Regions from separate parts of the Photorhabdus machadonis genome, predicted to be linked through region 2. Evidence: riboswitches for the same ligand, from Rfam matches in the RefSeq annotation. Region 2 holds a riboswitch; each other region holds the start of a gene.
What was found. A riboswitch is a leader RNA that binds a small molecule or an ion and turns the genes downstream of it on or off. The one in region 2 is predicted to bind thiamine pyrophosphate.

Region 1: it holds a riboswitch for thiamine pyrophosphate, as region 2 does, so the genes downstream of both, thiB (thiamine ABC transporter substrate binding subunit) here and thiC (phosphomethylpyrimidine synthase ThiC) in region 2, are expected to answer to the same signal.
Region 3: it holds a riboswitch for thiamine pyrophosphate, as region 2 does, so the genes downstream of both, thiD (bifunctional hydroxymethylpyrimidine kinase/phosphomethylpyrimidine kinase) here and thiC (phosphomethylpyrimidine synthase ThiC) in region 2, are expected to answer to the same signal.

The regions. Positions count from the first base shown of each region.
Region 1 is NZ_CP199761.1:4,752,603-4,755,655, forward strand. Features, by position in the region: gene ptsP (phosphoenolpyruvate--protein phosphotransferase) at 1-469, opposite strand, end outside; gene rppH (RNA pyrophosphohydrolase) at 479-1,009, opposite strand; TPP riboswitch at 1,123-1,228, shown strand; gene thiB (thiamine ABC transporter substrate binding subunit) at 1,300-2,313, shown strand; gene thiP (thiamine/thiamine pyrophosphate ABC transporter permease ThiP) at 2,289-3,053, shown strand, end outside.
Region 2 is NZ_CP199761.1:505,852-508,904, reverse strand. Features, by position in the region: gene nudC (NAD(+) diphosphatase) at 1-473, opposite strand, end outside; partial or broken gene ACUN2T_RS02485 (HAD family hydrolase) at 579-1,237, shown strand; TPP riboswitch at 1,293-1,418, shown strand; gene thiC (phosphomethylpyrimidine synthase ThiC) at 1,527-3,053, shown strand, end outside.
Region 3 is NZ_CP199761.1:2,325,745-2,328,797, forward strand. Features, by position in the region: gene pagP (lipid IV(A) palmitoyltransferase PagP) at 46-669, opposite strand; gene cspE (transcription antiterminator/RNA stability regulator CspE) at 1,259-1,468, shown strand; TPP riboswitch at 1,584-1,676, shown strand; gene thiD (bifunctional hydroxymethylpyrimidine kinase/phosphomethylpyrimidine kinase) at 1,718-2,518, shown strand; gene fbaB (class I fructose-bisphosphate aldolase) at 2,639-3,053, opposite strand, start outside.

The DNA.
Region 1 (3,053 bases), 1.1 Mb from region 2:
CCTGAGCAAGGATCACGGCCAGTTGTGTCGCAAGCGTCACCATAAAGGACTCTTCGGTTTCATTAAACAAGCGTTGTTCCTGCTGCTGAACGACCAGAACACCTTGCAACTGACGACGATAAATGACCGGAACCCCTAAAAAAGCGCGGAAGTTATCTTCTTTAACCTGAGGCAGATATTTGAAACTAGGATGACTGCGGACATCCGCCAAATTAATCAGTTCAGATAATTGACCAACTTGTCCAACCACCCCCTCACCAAAAGCCAGGCTGATAATTCTTCCCCGGGGTTTCCTCAATCCTCGGGTTGCCATCAGGTAATAACACTGCCGTTGATGATCAGCAAGGTAGATAGAGCACACATCCGTGCTCATCGCCAGACAAGTTTCATTCACCAATAGCTCAAGCGCTTCGGTCAAATTGGTTGCCATCGCAACTTTTTCAACAATTTCCCGTAAGCGCATAAGCATGGAACTAACCTAACTTCTTTTGCGACGATAAGAATATGAAGAACGTAACAATGATACGTTTTCCTGCATTGGCATAACAACCGAAGCAAATTCTTTCATCACGCGCCGGTAAACATCACGTTTAAAAGAGACAACCTGCCGGACAGGATACCAATAGCTGACCCAGCGCCAACCATCAAACTCCGGGGTATTGCTATGCTGCACATTAATATCTTCTTCATTACAAAGCAGTTGTAATAAAAACCACCGCTGTTTTTGGCCAATACAGACAGGTCTTGTATCCCAACGCACCAAACGCTTGGGTAATTTGTAACGTAACCAATTACGGGTAGAGGCCAAAACGCGTACATCTTTCCGGCCTAAACCCACTTCTTCATACAGTTCCCGGTACATAGCCTGCTCTGGTGATTCCCCCGGATTAATCCCCCCCTGAGGGAATTGCCAAGAATGTTGCCCATAACGCCGGGCCCACAAAACCTGGCCTTGTCGATTACAAATTACAATTCCTACATTCGGGCGGTAGCCATCATCATCGATCACCAGACTACCTCAATAAACTAAATTTGAAAGATGACTGATTGTTTCACACTACCCTCAAGTGGTAAACCTCTATCATTGGACTTTGCAGTAGCTAGCTAAATCTCTACAATAGCGTCATCTCAACGGGGTGCTGGCTGTTTAAAACAGTCTTGCTGAGAGTAAACCCGCCGAACCTGAATCCGGCTAATACCGGCGTAGGGATTTGAGCTGCTAATTGTTTCACAGAAATTATCTTTACGTTTAGCGCGCCCTCAGATCCTTTGCCAATCCTCTTAATTAAGGAGAGCAAAGTGTTTAAGACGTTATTTTCCAAATTAACCATACTGACGGTACTGTCAGCCTTTACTTTGTTATTGAGTCAGGTTGTACAGGCAAAGCCGGTCTTAACTGTCTACACCTATGATTCTTTTGCCACCGATTGGGGACCAGGGCCCGCGATTAAAAAAGCGTTTGAAGCTGAATGTGACTGTGAGCTGAAATTGGTTGCTCTGGAAGATGGTGTATCCCTGCTCAACCGCCTCAGAATGGAAGGAAAGCGCACGGCTGCCGATATTATCCTTGGTCTGGATAACAACTTGATTCACGCGGCTCAACAAACAGGTCTGTTCACTGAAAGCCAAGTGGATACCAGCAAACTGAAACTGCCTGTGCAATGGAAGAACAGCGTATTTATTCCTTATGACTATGGCTACTTTGCCTTCATTTACAACAAAAATACGTTGCCAAATCCACCAAAGAGCATGGATGAACTGATCAACAGTCACAATAACTGGAAAGTGATCTATCAAGATCCCCGTACCAGCACACCGGGGCAAGGTTTGCTGTTGTGGATGCAGAAAATTTATGGTGATGATGCCCCACAAGCCTGGCAAAAACTGGCAAAGAAAACACTGACAGTCACCAAAGGCTGGAGTGAAGCTTATGGTCTGTTCTTAAAAGGTGAAGGCGATCTGGTCCTGAGTTATACCTCTTCACCGGGCTATCACATTTTGTCTGAGAAGAAAGACTATTATGCTGCGGCAACGTTTAGTGAAGGCCATTACCTGCAAATCGAAGTTGCCGCCCAACTGGCCTCCAGCAAGCAACCGGAACTTGCCCAGAAATTTATGCGGTTTATGTTAACTCCGGCTTTCCAACAGGAAATTCCAACCACTAACTGGATGTATCCGGTTATTGATATTCAACTACCCGAAGTTTATTCACAGCTTTCAATACCCGAGAAATCATTACAGTACAATGCGGAAGACGTCGCAAAACACCGTAACCAATGGATTCGTACATGGCAAAACGCTGTCAGCCACTGATAGCCGGATGGCTGCTGCCGGGGGCGATTGCCGCCGGCCTTTTGCTATTGGTCGCTTTACTGACATTCGGCACACTTTGGTTTAACGCACCTGAAAGCGGCGGGTACTTGCTGACAGAAGATCGCTATTTGTGGCACGTAGTACGTTTTACCTTCTGGCAGGCTTTCTTATCGGCAGTATTTTCTGTTACCCCTGCTATCTTTCTTTCCCGGGCACTCTACCGCCGCCATTTTCCCGGCCGAACTTTGTTTCTGCGCCTGTGTGCTATGACGCTGGTTTTGCCGGTACTGGTCGCTCTGTTCGGCATTCTGACTGTCTATGGCCGAGTCGGCTGGCTGGCACAGTTCTGTGAATGGATAGGAGTCAATTATCCTTTCACCCCTTACGGTTTACAGGGCATTTTACTGGCACATATCTTCTTTAATATGCCACTGGCAACACGGCTGTTACTGCAATCACTAGAAAATATTGCGGTGGAACAGCGGCAGTTAGCCGCTCAATTAGGCATGAATGAATGGCAACATTTTCGTTTCGTTGAGTGGCCTTACCTGCGCCGCCAAATCCTGCCAACCAGCGCACTGATTTTTATGCTCTGCTTCGCCAGTTTTGCCACAGTGCTAGCTTTAGGTGGTGGGCCTGCGGCAACAACCGTCGAGCTGGCAATCTATCAGGCGTTAAGCTATGACTACGATCTCGGCCATGCCGCGTTACTGGCTTTGATTCAGCTGACTTGCTGTCTT
Region 2 (3,053 bases):
GCAAGCACTGTATATATGCCACCACGATGGCGCTGATGCTGAGCCAGTAAAATCTGATCATCACGACGAATACCGACAATAATACAAGGCGCAATCTGCGGATAATAACGCTCATGACAATGGTTACACAGACAAGCCCATTCACTGACACTGTGGTTCATTTCATTGCCACAATAACCACAATATTGATGGGAACGATAAAACTCTGCTAGCTGTACTCCCCGGCCAGCTAATTGAAACAATCCGTGATCATTTGAAGCAATTTGCCGTAGCGAAACCATATCGGAAGACATTTCTTGACGAATAAGCCAAACTTTCTCGCCCTGCCATTCACCGATAGGCAATGCTATTTTTCCTTGCAGTAACCATTGAGTCGCTATTCCAAAAGGTAATTCACCTTTTGGGAGCCAAATACGATTCTCATCGCTGACAATCCACCAGCCTCGTTCTATACCTGTTACTTGTTGCTGCATCATCATTATGGCATCTTATTTATTACAAATATCTGTATAAATCATACGCTTTTTAGTCAAAAAAAGAGTATTTTTGTTACTGTTTATCATAAGGAACACAATACCATGTCACAACTGCTTGCAGTATTTGATCTGGATGACACCTTAATCTCCGGTGATTCCAGCGCTATATGGACAGAGTTTCTATGGGAAAAAAGCATCATTACTGATCCAAGTTTTATTGAAGCAGATAAAAAAATGATGGCTGATTACAGCGCCGGTTCACTGGATATGAGTCATTATCTGGCATTTAGCCTGCAAACACTGCATCAAGTTTCACAAGAACAAGTTGATCTTTGGTTGAGTTTGTTAAAGAAAAAATCAGACCTCGATTTTATCCACAAGCCAAAGCGCTAGTTGCAGAGTATCAACAGCAACAAATTCCGGTCATTATTATCTCAGCCACTGTCTCTTTTATTGTGAAAAAGATTGCTACCGAATTAAATATTCACACTGCACTAGGCATTGATATGGTGATGGAAAATGGCTGTTATACCGGCCAAATAGACGGTATTGCGACTTTTCGTGAAGGTAAAGTCAAACGGATCAAACAGTGGCTGGAACAACAAAATAGTTATCCTGAAATTATCCGTTTTTACAGTGATTCAATTAATGATCTACCAATGTGTCAATTTGCCGATGAGGTAATTACTATCAATGCCGATACACGTTTAAAAGCCGAAGCACAACAACAAGGCTGGCAACAATTAACCTGGTCATTGTAAATATTTTCAATCAGTAAGAGTTGTAGTTTTCATAATCCCTTCTATACTACTGTTTACTTTCTTGTCGGAGTGCCTAGCGTAAGCTGTTTTATCGCAGCATACACAGGCTGAGACCGTTAATTCGGGATCCGCGGAACCTGATCGGGTTAAGACCCGCGAAGGGAACAAGAGTAATCAAGCGCTGTCGGATAACTCAGTTTTCTTACCAAGAGTCTATCCAGCCACCAATCATTACTCCCTGCGAGCTCCAGACAAGCAATTTTCCCAATAACACGGTTAGGAATTTGCTATGTCTAATAATATTGTTATCCCTGCAACCGATATTTCACCAAAACCCAGCCCAGCACGCCCACGTAAAGCTCAACGCGATGCCGCTCAGGAATTTATTAATTCTATTCAAGGCGTCGCGTTCCCTAATTCACGACGAATTTATCTCCAAGGTTCACGTGACGATATCCAAGTCCCAATGCGGGAAATTCAGTTATCACCTACTTTGATCGGTGGAACAAACGAAGAACCGCAATATGAGGAAAACGAAGCTATCCCTGTTTACGATACTTCCGGCGCTTATGGCGATCCTGATTCCATGCTGAATGTGCATGTTGGGTTAACTAAACTGCGCCAGCAATGGATCGACGAACGTCAAGATACAGAACCCGTTACTGCCCTCAGCTCTGATTTTACTCAGCAACGTCTGGCGGATGCTGGTCTCGATCATTTACGTTTTAATAACCGCCCTCATCCATTAAAAGCCGGTAAAGGCAAACGCGTGACTCAATTGCACTATGCCCGTAAAGGCATCATCACACCGGAAATGGAGTTTATCGCACTACGGGAAAATATGGGGCGTGAACGTATCCACGGCGATGTACTACGCCAACAACATGCCGGGCAAGGCTTCGGTGCTCAGTTGCCAGAAAATATCACACCAGAATTTGTCCGTCAGGAGGTCGCTGCTGGCCGGGCGATTATTCCTGCCAATATCAATCATCCTGAATCAGAACCCATGATTATTGGTCGTAATTTTCTGGTGAAGGTTAATGCTAATATCGGTAACTCTTCAGTCACCTCTTCTATTGAGGAAGAAGTAGAAAAGTTAATCTGGTCTACCCGTTGGGGAGCGGATACGGTAATGGATCTCTCCACTGGCCGTTATATCCACGAAACCCGCGAATGGATCTTGCGTAATAGCCCGATTCCTATCGGTACAGTCCCCATTTATCAGGCTCTGGAAAAAGTTAATGGCGTAGCGGAAAACCTCACCTGGGAAATGTTCCGTGATACCTTGCTGGAACAAGCTGAACAAGGGGTGGATTACTTCACCATTCATGCTGGTGTATTACTGCGCTATATACCGATGACAGCCAAACGCCTCACCGGAATTGTTTCCCGCGGGGGTTCAATCATGGCGAAATGGTGTCTATCTCATCATCAAGAAAGCTTCCTCTACCAACATTTCCGTGAAATTTGTGAACTCTGCGCTGCTTATGATGTTTCTCTATCACTGGGAGACGGTTTACGACCCGGCTCTATTCAAGATGCCAATGATGAAGCGCAGTTTGCAGAACTGCACACATTAGGTGAACTGACTAAAATTGCCTGGGAATATGATGTTCAGGTGATGATCGAAGGCCCCGGTCATATTCCTATGCAGATGATCCGCCGTAATATGACAGAGGAATTGGAACATTGTCACGAAGCCCCTTTCTATACCCTTGGCCCACTAACAACAGATATTGCACCCGGTTATGACCATTTCACTTCCGGTATTGGTGCTGCCATGATCGGCTGGTTTGGCTGCGCCATGCTCTGTTAT
Region 3 (3,053 bases), 1.8 Mb from region 2:
GGATACCAGGCTGATGTCACCCACAGCCTGGTATTTTTTATCTGGTTACCATTGCCAGCGTAACCAGGCGAAGAGTACGTTACCGTTATTATATGTGCCGGGAATGTATGTCCCCTGAAACGATAACCGATCGTATTCTATGGAGAATAGCGGTAGTGGGAGTGGGATAGGAACATAGTAATAATCATGGCGGGCTGTGACACTTAAAGTGAAACCAATACCCATTCGAAAGCCATCTAAATCACCGGGTATCCACATTTTCTGAAACCCATAACCAACGATGGGTTCCAAACGGTTATGAGAATCCATAAAAGCCATAGCATAGAGAGAATGCCAGTCATTGTCTTCGTCGTAACGGTATTTACCATAACCGAAACCCCAGGGCTGCTCATTATATTTGTCAATTTTTTCTTCATCGTAGGTAAATCTGTTATGCCAAGTAATTACCGGCAGATAAAGTTCATTGCTGGGAGTATCCCAAGTGAGAGCGACATTATTGTTGAATTTTCCCCATAAACTGTCTGAACTGTTGCTATAACTGGTCTGTGTATGGGATTCCGTGGTTGTTAATGATTGATTGGTGGTATTTGCCGTTGTTGCGAACACTGTTCCAGCTGAGACGAGAAAAGTTACTGGTAAGGCACAGGCTGCGGTTAAATCAAACTTCATTATTTATTGCTCCAATTTCCCGGCGACATAAATTGGGAAGATCCTTTGCGTCACGAAAAATATGACAAACATCTAAATTCAAGAATTCTACTCTTGCTATTTTAAATAAAACTTAAACGAGAAATTAATATTAAGATGTTATATGTATTAAATGAGTATATTTAATACTGATATCTAGACTGACGAATATTGGGAAATGTGCTGACTCTTTCTTTCACTCAAAGAGGGGGTGATTCTCGCTTGTAGACAGACCATAGATATAAAGACTCTAATAATAAGACAGACAAAATAAATTAAAATTATTTATATTATTTGGGATTTTGTTGAGTGGATAAACTGTAAGCTAATTAGGATAACCTTGGATTTTCAAATTTTTGCGGTTATGTTAAACAATAATTGTTGTTAAGAATTTTAAATATGTGCGTTAGCTCCATAGCTGATAAAAAATGGCTTGCCATCATATTAAGAATATGTGATAAATCGTTCGAGTAAACGAGGTACGGTTCTGTTAATAGCAGCAACTCGCTCTGGTTTTTATGTTGCGCCGAACGGCGAATTAGAATTAAGTGATCCAAAGGAAATTCTTAAAATGGCAAAAATCACTGGTACTGTAAAGTGGTTCAACGAATCTAAAGGTTTTGGTTTTATTACTCCAGCTGATGGCAGCAAAGATGTGTTTGTACATTTTAGCGCTATTCAGAGCGAAGGGTTTAAAACTTTGGCAGAAGGTCAAAAAGTTGAGTTTGAAATTCAGGACGGTCAGAAAGGTCCTTCTGCGGCAAACGTCACAGCAGCATAACTTCTTTTTGTCAATCATCTTGAATTGACGAAGTAAATTTGTTGTCTTAATTGGTTTTTTATTGGCAACAATGACATACCGATATCACCCTGTTGGTTATCTAATAGGGTGTTTTTGTTTTGACTCGGGGTGCTCTTCACTGAGCTGAGATGAACCCGTAATACCTGATCTGGATAATGCCAGCGTAGGGAAGTCAAGGTGTCTTTTTCCTGATACCTGCTTTACTTTTGCTGGTGGGAAGGCGTACCTATGGTAAGAATCAATTCACTGACAATTGCCGGGACTGATCCTAGCGGTGGTGCTGGTATTCAAGCTGATCTAAAAACTTTCTCTGCGCTTGGTGCTTATGGCGCAACAGTAATGACAGCTCTCGTTGCACAAAATACGCATGGCGTACAATCTGTTTATGACATAGATCCTGCTTTCGTTGCAGCACAGCTTGATTCTGTGCTGTCAGATATCAGAATCGATAGCGCCAAGATAGGCATGTTATCTAACGCGGCCAATGTTGCAGTAGTTGCAGATGCCATAAGCCGTTATTCAGTACCTTATGTTGTATTGGATACGGTGATGATTGCGAAAAGCGGTGCTCTGTTGCTGGCACCGGAAGCGGTTTCTGCGGTTGTTGAACGGCTATTACCGAAGGTTTCGTTGATGACGCCGAATTTACCGGAAGCGGCGACCATATTGAGATGCTCTGTAGCAGAAACCGAAGCAGACATGCAAAAACAAGGACGTGAATTATTATCACTGGGATGCGAAGCGGTTTTACTTAAAGGCGGACATCTTACCGACTGTGAAAGCCCTGATTGGCTATTTACGGGGAATGGAGAATGGCGTTTCACTGCTCCCAGAATCAAGACTCGTCATACTCATGGTACAGGATGTACTCTCTCTGCGGCATTAGCGGCTTTGCGTCCACGTTATCCGAATTGGCAGACAACGCTTCCTGTTGCCAAATCTTACCTCCAGGCGGCATTAGAACAGGCGGATTATCTGGACGTCGGAACCGGAATTGGGCCTGTACATCATTTTCATCGGTGGTGGTGAGGGGCGTGATTCGGTGATAATGAGTCATGAAGGGTAAGATGCCTGTGCTATGAGAGCAATATGGCTCAGAATGTCTAATGTCTTCACGATTTTATTCATCATCACCGATGACAAGCCTTGTTAAGCGATAGTCACTTGTTGATCCAGATAGACATCTTGAACCGCGTTAATCAGTTCAACCCCCTCTTTCATGGATTTTTTGAAAGCCTTACGACCGAGGATCAACCCCATACCACCTGCACGTTTATTAATGACGGCGGTACGAATTGAATCACTCAAATCATTATCACCGGATGCGCCGCCTGAGTTAATCAAGCCGGCACGACCCATGTAGCAATTAGCTATCTGATAACGAACCAGATCGATTGGGTGATCGGTGGTCAAATTGGAGTAAACGCGTTTATCTGTATGACCAAAACCAATCGCAGTATAGCCGCCATTATTTTCAGCCATTTTCTGTTTAACGATATCGGCACCGATAGTGGCGGCTAAATGGTTAGCCTGGCCGGTTAAATCTGCGCTGGCGTGATAATCC